2 linked regions of the Mastigocladopsis repens PCC 10914 genome follow. The protein of the gene in region 1 interacts with the protein of each later gene in a pairwise test. Links are inferred from orthologs where the notes say so. Each region holds a gene or a part of one and is shown on either strand. Other genes may lie near its edges. The genes, in order: pheT and secD.

The links.
Region 2: the proteins of pheT (region 1) and secD interact in binary tests that used the Escherichia coli proteins (3 or more experiments, as listed by UniProt). The link is inferred for Mastigocladopsis repens PCC 10914 from one-to-one orthologs.

The regions. Positions count from the first base shown.
Region 1 is NZ_JH992901.1:2,987,553-2,994,071, reverse strand. What follows is about bases 1,606-4,644. They hold pheT (phenylalanine--tRNA ligase subunit beta), read right to left. Parts: upstream 4,331-4,644; coding sequence 1,880-4,330; downstream 1,606-1,879. Other genes in these bases: MAS10914_RS0115445 (YciI family protein), read right to left, coding at 1,606-1,757. Outside these bases: rnc (ribonuclease III), read right to left, coding at 1-208; MAS10914_RS0115450 (hypothetical protein), read right to left, coding at 952-1,350; more of MAS10914_RS0115445, read right to left, coding at 1,488-1,605; MAS10914_RS0115430 (response regulator), read right to left, coding at 4,768-6,174.
Region 2 is NZ_JH992901.1:5,869,696-5,876,121, reverse strand. Bases 1,264-4,209 are described here. They hold secD (protein translocase subunit SecD), read left to right. Parts: upstream 1,264-2,003; coding sequence 2,004-3,416; downstream 3,417-4,209. Other genes in these bases: secF (protein translocase subunit SecF), read left to right, coding at 3,413-4,209; MAS10914_RS0128105 (alpha-ketoacid dehydrogenase subunit beta), read left to right, coding at 1,264-1,870. Outside these bases: MAS10914_RS0128110 (response regulator), read left to right, coding at 31-468; more of MAS10914_RS0128105, read left to right, coding at 887-1,263; more of secF, read left to right, coding at 4,210-4,396; MAS10914_RS0128090 (hypothetical protein), read left to right, coding at 4,477-4,890; MAS10914_RS0128085 (GNAT family N-acetyltransferase), read left to right, coding at 4,996-5,469; MAS10914_RS0128080 (sensor histidine kinase), read right to left, coding at 5,420-6,352. UniProt on the Escherichia coli protein: Part of the Sec protein translocase complex. Interacts with the SecYEG preprotein conducting channel. SecDF uses the proton motive force (PMF) to complete protein translocation after the ATP-dependent function of SecA.

The sequences.
Region 1 (6,519 bases):
CGGAACGCCGACGAGTTAATTCGTCTTCGCCCTTTTCCGGGTGACGTCGATAGAGATATTCGCCACTTAAAAAAGTCAGCAAAGCATCACCGAGAAACTCTAAGCGTTCGTTGTGTTCCCCTTCTTGGGGGTTCTCATGGACATAGGAACGGTGTGTCAGCGCACGACGTAGAAGAGAAGCATTCTGAAAGCTTTGTTGTTTAATAATTTCAGCCAATCTCTGTGTTTCTGTGTTAGGGGTTTTTTCAGTTTGCTGAGGACAGAGCATTGCTAGGACTTCTTGCTTGTGCTGTTGTGCAACATTTGCCTCAGATGCAGAGATAGCCTTGAGAAGTCGAGCAATCGTGTCGAGAGCGCGATAAGTGTCCTCTATTGAAAAGCGAGATTGATGCGCCCATGTATTGCGGACTTCAACCAGTTCACTCACTAAAGCACGCCCGGTACAACCTAGTTTTTGACTGAATACCTGATCCCACTGCCCAATTATTATTTTCAATAAAACAGAACTATCATCATGCAAAATATCTTTGGCGTCACATCTTAAGGTTTCGTCATCAGACATACATGATGTAACGTCCGTTAGCCAGCGCTCACCATAAACTTTTTGCATCTCCCTTTTTATGTATGGGTATAAGCCCTGATTTAAAAGAGTGAAACTCCTGCCAACTCGTTCGTGGTTACTAATAGCCATCGTGGTAGTTAAAGTAACATTATTTCTGGGTAATCATTTTATGCACTTTATTGAAGTGCCAGAAAAAATCCATCCATTAACAACTTTTCATATCATCAAAACCGCCTCAGTTCAAAATTGAACTGAGGCGGTTTAATTGTAAATTATGAACGTTCCTGGAAGGGATGAGAATAAAACTCGTCTCTAGCTCTGCGAGGAAAAGTATAAAATCAATCCTCAAAGGATAATTCGTAACTAAGTTGCTAATGCCAAATTACGAATTACTTTCTATTTCTTATGATATGGATAGCTGCACCTGCTACTCCACCATCGACTGCATCCCCAAGGGTATCTTTACCTGGGCGAGTAATCGTGCCAGTCACCGTGCTAGCGGCTACACCTACTCCAACATCTTGACCCAAGTTCCGATTTCTGGGATTGCGTCTAGCACCATTGGCAGCATTAACAGCAGCACCAGCAGCAGCACCCTTAACGGCATTATTTAACACGTTACCACGACCTCGGACAGCTCCAGAAACTACCCCAGCACCTGCTCCAATACCTATATCCTCTAGGATTTTTTTATCAGCAGACGCCGGTTGAGCAGGAACTAAGGTGACACCTGCTAAACTTGCAGCCATGAGGCAGGGCATAAGTGTACGTTTCAAAATTTTGTTCATACGACTCACCTTCTCAATGCATCAAATAACCTGAGAAAAGTTTAAGTTGATACAGTTGTATTTAACCTTTCTCCTAGTCTAGGCAATTCCAAAGCTTTCTTACACGAAAATGCTTTCATAATTACCGTACCTTTTATTCAAAATGCCTGAATCCACTCTTTGACAGAGTATTCGGTCCAGATACCGTTTTGCCAGTAGGGGTCAGCCTCAACTAACTGACGCACGGTGGCTTCGTCTTCGGCTTCGTAAATACCAAAAACTTTAGTTAAATCTTTGGTAGGACCAATAGTCATCAACACACCGGATTCTTTCTGTTTCGCCAGTCCGTCTAGATGTGCTTGACGGTAAGGGGCGCGTTTTTCGAGAACGTCTTCGCAGTAAGTTCCCCACATTACGTATTTAGGCATGGCTATATATTACAATTCAAAATTCACTCATTCAAAATTCAAAAACAAGACACAAGAGAGAAGAAAGAAGAAAGAAGAAAGAGCAAAGAATTTCTTCATTTTTCACTCTTGATTCTTGAGTCTTAACTTCTTAGGGTAACGCCGAATTTCTCCACTAGGGATTCGCGGACTTTGTTGTGTACTGGTTCAATTTCGGTATCGGTGAGAGTGCGATCGCTCGAGCGATAAATCAAGCGAAATGCCAGACTCCGCTGTCCTTGGGGTACGTTCTCCCCGCGATATTCATCAAACAATTCCACAGACTCCAGTAAATCTTTAGCTGCTTTGGTAATTGCTTTTTCAATTTCGGCAACTGTCACCTTCACAGGTGCGAAGAAAGCAATATCTCGATCTGCCGCTGGATAGGTAGAGTAAGGCTTAAATTGCGGTACTAAGATTTCATCTTCGTTTAGAGAATTTAAAAGCACATCTAGATCCAACTGGAATACGTAAACTGAATCTGGTAAACCTTTTTCTTGTCGTAGTTGGGGATGCAGTTGCCCAAAGATACCCAATCTGTTACCCCGTACCCATAGGGAAGCAGTGCGTCCTGGGTGCAAGCGGGAATCTCTGCGATCAGGTTGGTATTCCACTTGCAAGCCAAACTGTTGGTATACATTTTCTAAAATACCTTTGGCTTCAAACCAGGTCATGGGTTGTTCGCGACCGCTTTTTGTCCACTTGCTAGAGGAAATATCGCCTCCCATAATGCCAGCAATGGCATCTGCTTCTTGCAAACCTTCTTCTTCTTGCCAGAAAATTCGCCCAATTTCAAAGCCGTTGAGCGAACCATTCCCCTGTTCTTGGTTGTATTGAAATGCATCAATCAACCCTGATATCAAGTCGGTTCGTAATGCAGAATATTCGACAAATAACGGGTTTGCGAGCACGATTTGTCTGTCTTCCCCTGGTTTTACCAAGGAATAGTGCATTAATTCTGTCAATCCTTCTGCTCGCAATACTGCTCGTAACTTGCGTATCAGATCTTGTTCAACAGGTAAATAACCTGCTTCTGCCTTATCGGGTAAGGTGTCGCAAAATTTATCGTAGCCGTAGAGACGGGCAATTTCTTCAACTAAGTCTATTTCCCGTTCTAAGTCGCGATAACGATAGGGAGGTACCTCAACCGTCCACCTTTGGTCGTCTATGGGAGTCAGCTGACATCCTAGTGCTGTCAGGGTACGTTCCACATCTGCACCTTGGAGTTCCCCTGTTTGCTCTCCCAAGTCGATTGGTCCTAAAACCTCATTCACTCGGTCTAAACGCAGTTCAATGGAACGTGACCAAGTGGCCCGATCAGGACGGGAGTCAGCAATTTCCTGATGTACTATAACTCCATGAGCCAGTTCGTTCATAAGTGACAAAGCACGGCGCGTGGAGACTTCCAACTCAGCGCGGTTGACTCCCCGTTCGTATCTCCCAGAAGACTCGCTTCTTAATCCCACGCTTCGGGAAGAACGGCGAATTGCCACAGAATCAAACAGCGCGGCTTCTAATACCAGGTTTTGAGTCCCATCATGCACTTCGGTTTCTTCACCACCCATGACTCCAGCCAGGGCAACAGGTTTATTATTGGCGGTGATTAACAAATTTTGGGTAGATAAGGTGCGAGTTTGTCCATCCAGGGTTTTGAGAGTTTCCCCAGCGTTGGCGAAGCGGACACCAATTTGTAGAGACGTACCATGGTAGGTCTCCATACCAGCAACAGATTGTAAACGGTTACCATCAAAGGCGTGCAGTGGTTGTCCCCATTCCAACATGACGTAGTTAGTGATATCTACAACATTATTTATGGGTCGCACTCCAGCAGCACGCAGACGCTGTTGCAGCCACTCAGGTGATGATGCAATTTTTACCTGGTCAATCACTGTACCAATATATGCTGGGCAAGCTTGCGTATCGGCAATTTTTAAAGCTAAATTAAACCCACCTTGAGAAATTGAGACTTCACCAGGTTCGGGAAGCGTCAGCTTTGCCCCTGTCAGGGCTGCTACTTCGCGCGCTATGCCAACCATACTTAAAGCGTCAGCACGGTTGGCGGTAGCAGTGACATCTAAAATCACATCATCTAAACCCAACAGTGGACGTACATCATTCCCAAGTTGCAGGTTCTGTTGGGGAAAAATATGAATTCCGTCTACATCGCTAGGTAAACCCAGTTCCTTGAGGGAACAAATCATCCCCTGTGATGGGACACCTCGTAGTTTCGCGGGTTTTATTTTTAAATCGATATTTGGTAGGTAAGTGCCTACAGTTGCCACCGGCACGTAGATATCTGCCCGGACATTGGAAGCACCACAGACGATATTTAAAGTTTCACCCGTGCCGATATCGACTTGGCAAACACTCAATTTATCAGCGTTGGGATGGGGTTGGCGTTCCAGCACTCTCCCCACAACAACACCCGCAGCCCAAGTGCGGCGGTCTTCAATATCTTCCACCTCAAACCCAGCTAATGTCAGTGTTTCTGCTAGTTCTTCTGGGCTAAGTTTCAACTCCACTAGTTCTTGCAACCACTTTAGTGAGATACGCATGTCATGTGTTGTCTTGTCTGAGATCTAAGCTAAATCACGATGCACAGACTATTCTAGAACTAATCCACGAAGTTCCTCACCCATTGGGACAAGCTCTTAATTAACTGAATGGTATTGGGGTATAGGTCAGGTTCAGTTAAGAATAGTTATCTATTGAGGCAAGCTGAGTCGCAAAGCGACACCTGCTGCGCGAACGGATGCAGGGGAAGCTGAGCCCTCCAGACACGCTGCGCGAACGGATGCAGGAGGAGAGAACAAAGGCTTATCACCAAGCGTATTGGAGTATAGGTAAATCATTCAAACCTCAAAATGAAAGTATTATTAAAAATAAATTAAAAATAAATTATATTAACCTAATAATATTAATCCCTAGGGTTGTTTCCTGATATCCTAATTTCACTTTTTTTGCTATTACTTATATACTCATAACTAAATTATTAAGCCAAATGCATAAACACTATTTTGAGTAAATCTGCACGAGTAAAAGGCTTAGTTAAATATCCGGAGGCTCCCACCAATCTTGCTTTTACTCGGTCTACAAGACCCCTGTTTCCTGTTACCATTATTATGGGAGTTTTTTTAAAAATTGAGTTATTTCGGACGATTCGGCATAATTCATAACCATCTATGCCTTCCATGTTCAAATCGAGTAAAATTAGGTCTGGTTTGTGCCGAATAATCGACATAACTGCTTTCAATGGGTCGTTAATTGTGACTACAGAAAAATTTTCATCTTCTAAGAAGCGGCTAATTTCTTTGAGAATCGTGGGACTATCATCTACAGAAATAACTTTATATATTTTTTGCGAAGTAGCAGGAGTAGGAGTTTCTGTCTCAGATTCAAGGTTATTATTATTTGATTTTGTTAATTCCTGAGCTTGTTCTTTATGAGGAGAAATCGGGACTTGTCGCTGATGAGTAGCGACATTCCCCGCAGAGATAGCAGAGTCTTCTTTAGAGAGGATACTGCTTGATGCAACTGCTGAATCCACTAAGCTAGTTTTGGCTTCAGCGACATAACTAGGGTTTTTTACTAAATTTACAAATGTCTTTGGTAATTTATCAAAGGGTGGATCAGGCTCATGCAATAATATGGTACCATTTAAAATATGAGGGTATAATATTCTAGCTAGTTGGATTTCGTCTTGATTTATAATCACTGATATGTGCCGCAGGCTAAAACCTTTCATCCATTCAGTTAAATGAGGATCTATTCCTGATGAAGTTGTTTGACTGTTTGGGATGTTAATTAACAAATATGGACGCTGATAGGGAGAAGAAATTTGGGGACCTAATGACTGCCAATTTTGCAACTTCTGTTGGCAGCGTTCCCCAATTTTTTCTACATCAAGCTTGCAAATAATTGGAACTCGATAATGAGAATCTTTTAGTGTAAAAGTTCCTTGTTCGATTAAAAGATACGACTCCAAGACTTCTTTGACCAATTCTTGAATTAGCAACGCTGCTTGTGTAGAATGCAGATATCGTTCACTAACTAACCAGCAAATGGCTTGATACTCAGGAGGGAGTATAGACTGCTCCCTGGTCTTGTTAGGATGTTCTACTGGCTGACTTTGTGAGTCTGGTTCAAACATCAAACGTAATTGGACACGAATTTCACCAGTGATATTGGGAACATGATGACTCAGGCGACGCAAATGACGTTCTAGTCGGTCAAAAGGTTCGACTGAATGAGTCGCATAAGTTATTTTCCCCTGCTCTAAATATATTGACCAATAAACGGAGTTGCTCAGTACTTGTAAACAAGTACTTTCAGAACAATTAGATAGCTGTCTCAATAAACTTAAGGGACGTAGTTTTGTGAATGTGCCAAAATTATTCATTTCTTTAGAGATTTTTCGGAAAATAAGACCGATTCTTTGAATTTTCGAGTTATCGGTAAATTCAGTAATAAGGTATTTCGTTAACCTTGATATTTCCCTATAAAGAAATTTTCTCTGCCCTTATTATTGTATACATATATTACAAGATGTGAAGGTAATATTATAGCTAGTATGTTACATTTTCTCGTAACATACTAACGAAAGACCTTTTTCCATCTATTTGAATGTTAGTTAAATAAGTAGGATGACAAAGGCGTAGTTAAAGTACGGATTTTATGAACTTTACTTCATTGCTTTTATCTAAAATCCGACATTTCTACATCGAATCTTTAAAATTATGTGTTA
Region 2 (6,426 bases), 2.9 Mb from region 1 along the record:
AGATGGAAACTAGATTATTGTGTCCTGTCGATGAGTGATAAATTCCTGAAGCTTGACGGTTTGCGCTTGCTTGTTGTGGATGACGATGCTGATGCCAGAGAGTTACTCACCTGCCTGTTCTCATGGGAAGGAGCAGAGATTATAACAGCTACCTCGGCAGTTGAGGCTCTAGACGCACTGGCGGGTTTTCAACCGGACATCTTAATTAGTGACATCAGATTGCCTGATGAAGACGGTTATTCGCTGCTTTTGAAAGTGAGAAATTTAGATGTATCACAAGGCGGAAAGATTCCTGCCATTGCTCTAACCGCAGATGCTGGGGAGGAATATCGCATACGTGCATTATCAGCAGGTTTTGACAGATACATAGCCAAGCCGATAGATTTAGACGAGTTGTCCTCTGTGGTGAAAAGCCTTGCTTTTTCCAAGATCAGCAAGATAAGTGAGTCTGACAAGCTTAACGCCTAGATGCACGAAATATATTAATAGTTTTAAAGAAAAATAAATTAACCGCCTAATTATCCATAAGTATTGCTAATCTCCGGAAATAAAGCGACCATCCAAAATCGTCAACAATTAGGGGTATAAGGGTGTAAGGGTGTAAAGGGGAAGAAAAATTATTGAGCATTGACTCTTTTCCCCTACACCCCCAGTCTTGGTCAAACAGCTTACTGTACAAGTCTTGTTATCTTCTGCTCTGGGCTACTTTTGCCTTGTGCCTTTTTGTACAATGTATGCACATTTCTCTAGGGAAAAATAAGCCTTCTGATATGAGCAAAAGAAGTGCGAACGCGCTTTGCGCGGCTCCTTTTTGGAGCATCGCTCACCGTCTTAGAGAGCAGATGCGCGATAAGATTCAAGAACAATAATCGCAATATAAGGTCTAATGGCAGAAACACTGTTCTTCAACGCTTTACGGGAAGCCATTGATGAAGAAATGGCGCGTGACGCAACTGTATTCGTTCTTGGTGAAGACGTAGGACACTACGGCGGTTCCTACAAAGTGACTAAAGACTTATACAAAAAATATGGCGAACTCCGACTTCTAGACACCCCTATCGCCGAAAACAGCTTTACGGGTTTAGCTGTTGGAGCTGCGATGACTGGGTTGCGACCAATCGTTGAAGGCATGAACATGGGCTTCTTGCTTCTTGCTTTCAACCAAATAGCCAACAATGCTGGAATGCTGCGCTACACCTCCGGCGGTAACTTTAAAATCCCAATGGTCATTCGTGGTCCAGGAGGTGTGGGAAGACAGCTTGGTGCAGAACACTCCCAGCGCTTAGAAGCATACTTCCAAGCTGTACCGGGGTTGAAAATTGTCGCCTGCTCCACACCTTACAACGCCAAAGGATTGCTGAAATCAGCTATCCGTAATGATAACCCAGTGTTGTTCTTTGAACACGTTCTGCTGTACAACTTGAAAGAAGACTTACCAGAAGAAGAATATCTGCTGCCTTTAGATAAAGCAGAAGTTGTCAGGCAGGGAAAAGATGTGACAATTCTGACATACTCGCGGATGCGACATCATGTGATGCAAGCGGTAAAAACCTTGGAAAAACAAGGTTATGACCCCGAAGTTATTGACCTGATATCGCTCAAACCCCTAGATTTTGATACAATAGGTGCATCCGTAAGAAAAACCCATCGAGTCATGATTGTGGAAGAGGGCATGAGAACAGGGGGCATTGGAGCAGAATTAATTGCCTCTATCAATGAACGCTTATTTGATGAGTTGGATGCACCTGTACTGCGACTTTCTTCTCAAGATATTCCCACGCCTTATAACGGCACTATGGAGAGATTGACCATTGTTCAACCAGAGCAAATTGTTGAAGCTGTGGAAAAAATGATCGCTTTGCGCGTTTAGGAATGGAAAGTGGATAGTGGGTAGTAGTTAGTAGTTAGTAGTTAGTGGTTCCTACCAACTATCAACTAACAACTACCAACTCACAACTCTTCCAAAGAGCGCTATCATAGCGTTTGTCGCAGCGAGTAAGGGTATGCAAAGACAGCGATCGCTATTAGCTTTGATTTTAGTGTTGGTAATCGCCGCCATTACGGTGATTGCTACAATTCCTCTATCCCTGGGTTTGGACTTACAGGGAGGTTCACAGCTTACCATTCAGGTGAAAACCACACCGGAAATTCAGCAAATTACCGAACGAGAATTGGAAGCTGTCAAAAGAGTCGTCGAAGGTCGGATCAATGGTCTAGGCGTTTCAGAACCAATCATCCAAGCAGTAGGCACAGACAAAATTTTAGTACAACTACCTGGAGTCAATAACCCAGAGCAAGCAGAACGGGTTCTGGGAGGTACCGCGCAGTTAGAGTTCAAAAAGCAAAAGCCAAATACGGAAACTCAACTGTTTGCTTTTCTAGCACCCAGAACACAACTTAAGGCAAAGCAGGCAGAACTGCGAAAGACTAACGATAAAGCAGCAATTGAAAAAAATCAGCAAGAACTGCAAAAGAATAGCGAAGCGATCGCTGAATTATTTGAAAGCATAAACCCACCACTAACTGGTAAATACCTTGAGGACGCCTATGGCGAGCCAACTCAAAGCAGCAACTGGAATGTAGCCATTCGCTTCAATGATAAGGGCGGTGAACTTTTTGCTGAACTGACAAAGCAACTTGCTGGTACCGGACGTAGCATAGGTATTTTCCTAGATAATGAACTTATCAGTTCTCCTACCGTAGGTCCAGAATTCGCCGCCACTGGTATCACCGGAGGCGCTGCTGTCATCACAGGTCGGTTTACGACACAAGAAGCCAATGACTTAGGCGTGCAGCTACGTGGTGGGGCACTCCCTGTACCAGTGGAAATTGTAGAAAACCGCACAGTTGGAGCAACTTTGGGGAAAGACAGTATTCAAAGCAGCATCTATGCCGGAGTCGGTGGTTTGCTTTTAGTATTAATATTTATGGTGGTGTACTATCGACTACCAGGACTGATTGCGGATATAGCTCTTGTGATTTACTCCCTCCTAACTTGGGCAAGCTTTGCTTTGTTAGGCGTCACCCTGACACTGCCAGGAATTGCCGGTTTTATTCTCAGTATTGGTATGGCAGTTGATGCCAACGTCCTCATTTTTGAGCGTACGCGGGAAGAATTGCGAGCGGGTAAATCCCTATATCGTTCTGTAGAATCTGGTTTCTACCGAGCATTTTCCAGTATCTTAGATAGCAACGTCACAACATGGATTGCTTGTGCTGCGCTTTTCTGGTTGGGGTCTGGCTTGGTGAAAGGCTTTGCCCTGACCTTAGCTTTGGGCGTAGGTGTAAGTATGTTTTCAGCTATCACCTGTAGTCGCACATTCATGTTTTTGGCAATTTCTTTCCCTGCGTTGCGGAAAACGGAACTTTTCTGTCCGAACCTGCCAGTGACAAATAAGGCAGAGGTGGCTCGATGAAACTAAGGATCAACAAATCGCGATCGCTGTGGTGGACTATTTCTGCCATCGTTATTCTTGCTGGTATCATCTCAATGGTGATTTCTTGGCAACAAATTGGTTCTCCCCTACGTCCCGGTCTAGACTTTGTCGGTGGTACGCGGTTGCAGTTTGAACGGGATTGTACCAAGCCGGGCAACTGCGACAAACCAATAGATATTAACGTTGTGCGGGAAGTCGCGCAACAACAAGGGTTGGGTGACAGCAGTATCCAAGTTGTCGCTGACAAAGACACAGGCAAAGAAAACGGCATATCACTTCGGACAAAAAGCTTAACTCCAGAGCAACGTACCCAACTACAAAATGCCCTGAGCGAAAAAATAGGCGCTTTCGACCCACAAAAAAACCAAATTGACACGGTTGGTCCTACCCTGGGGCAAGAACTGTTGAGGTCTGGTTTAATCGCTCTTTTAGTTTCCTTCATTGGCATTGTTGTCTACATGGCTGTCCGCTTTCAGTTGGACTACGCAGTGTTTGCCATCATCGCCCTATTTCACGATGTATTTCTTACAGTAGGGATTTTCTCGATTTTAGGTTTAACACTAGGTACGGAAGTAGATAGCCTTTTCATTGTCGCTCTGCTGACGATTACAGGTTTTTCGGTTAACGACACTGTTGTCATTTACGACCGCATTCGCGAAACCATCAAAACAAATCCCAATCGTCCGATTGCCGATATTGTCGATGACGCAGTTAATCAAACCCTGACACGGTCAATAAACACAACCTTAACCGTGTTACTGACATTATTTGCTATCTTTCTGTTTGGGGGAGAAACACTGAAAAATTTTGCCTTGGCATTGATTGTTGGCTTTGCAGCTGGGGCTTATTCAAGTATTTTCATCGCCAGTACCCTCCTTACCTGGTGGCGAGAGCGTCAAGGAGAATCGACATTATCTCAAGGCGGTGCTGAATCAATTGATGCACAAGCAGATAATTAGTCAAGAGTCAAGACTCAAAAGTCAAAAAACTTCTCCCCATACTCCCCCACCTTTGCACCTTCCCCTGCTCCCCTTCATCTATGGACGAACCAGAACAACCATCACTTAATAGCTGGTATACTGACGGCTGCGACCCGTCTTTTGCCAAACAAGTACAAAAGCTACACCAGCTACAGGTATACAGCAGGTGGTTGTTTGTCAGTTTTTTGTGGCTGACTATTGCACCTGTGTGTGTGTGGGATTTGCGTTCAGAAATTGCTCTATGGCGACAATATTTTACCTGGGTAGCTGTGCGATATGGGCTGTACTATCATACCTTAGCTACCCTTGGTCTATCTTTTTGTCTCGGCACCACCCTTGCTGTTCTGGTTTGGCAAAGTCGGAATATCCTATTTGGACTACCACAACAGGAAAAGCAACGTCTAGAACAACAGGTTGGTCGGATACGTCAACAAGGACCAAGTCATCCTTTATGGAGATGGGTTTGCAGTTAAATTAAAGTATTAATTTTTTTAAGTTTGTTATTGATATAACTCAGCCGCTGTCTTGCAAAATCCGATTAAGGATAGCACATATACTTCTGCACTTCGGGAAAATTCATGAATTATAGTCATACTCAGATTCGATTTAGCGATCGCAAGTCTGAAATCGACCTTTATCAGATTCAGCAGTTATTAAATGTTTCTGCTTTCTGGGCAAAAGGTCGTAGCATTGAAGATTTGGGCATAGCCATTGCAAACAGTGACCCTGTAATTACCGTTTGGGATGGAGAACAACTCGTTGGCTTTGCCAGAGCAACTTCCGATGGCATCTACCGTGCCACTATTTGGGATGTTGCCATTCATCCAGAGTACCGTGGTGTTGGGCTGGGAAGCAAGTTGGTGGAAACCGTTTTGAGCCATAAGCGCATGAACCGCGTTGAGCGTATCTACTTGATGACCACTCACCAGCAGCAGTTCTATGAAAGGATTGGTTTCCAACCTAATTCCACCACCACGATGGTGCTAAATAATCAACATAATTTTAGTTCTCTTCCATCTGAAAATCAGCTTCAGGAATCACTCGGGGGATAGAGACTTGTAGCCTCGTTACATCATCGGCTTGCTCCTTTGTGGTGGGAGAGGGAACTATTTCCAACTTTCCCGCCATGACTTCCAAAAGAGTTTGATTGAGCAATAACTTCATTCCTGGTAAGAGAACGTCGTTTTTGCTTTCAACCTCAGGTGGCTTGTCTTTCAACGTCATGGAATTTATTGGCTCATTCTGGGGAGTAGCATGGGTTGGCACATCCAACCAAATGTCAACACAATCGCTTGTGTGCGAAGCTTTGGCAGAAATACAAATGCTGCCTTCCTCCATCAGAGCAATGCAAGTTTCCACTAAATTTACTAATACTTGTCGCAGCCAGAATGGATCTGCTAAGATATACAATTCTGGATCTGACGGTAGTACCTGGAAGGGAAAATTGCGATTTTCCGCCAGCATATAAGTTAGGCTGTGAACTTCCTGCAATAGTTCCGCTAGTCTTAAAGGCTGAATATTTAATTTGTTCGTACCATGTTCGATTCTGGCAACGCTGAGAATTTCATCAATCAGCTTTAGCAGCTTCAGCGCTCGCTCGTGAGCTTCAGTAATAAATTCTCGTTCTTCTTCTGGATTTTCACATAAGTCAGATAAAATTAACTGATGCAAGCCAATGAGACCATTGAGGGGCGATCGCAATACATGGGTAGTCCGTGCTAAAAACCCCGCCTTAAACTGGCTCATTTCTCGTGCCATTTGATAGGCTAGCTGCGTTTCCTTCATCTGTTGCAGGAGTGCTGGTACAGCCTGTTGTTCTTCTACTGACGATACTGTGGATGAGCTAGAAGACACCCCCCGCCGCGCAAATAACCCACGAAGACTTACCCCCAATGCTAGTCCTGCTCCTAGATATACCCAGTTGCTCCAATTCATAATCTGGCAATTATCACCTTTTTAATTAACCCTAGAGGCGCAAAACAAAGCTTCGGAGTTCCTATTTCACCACT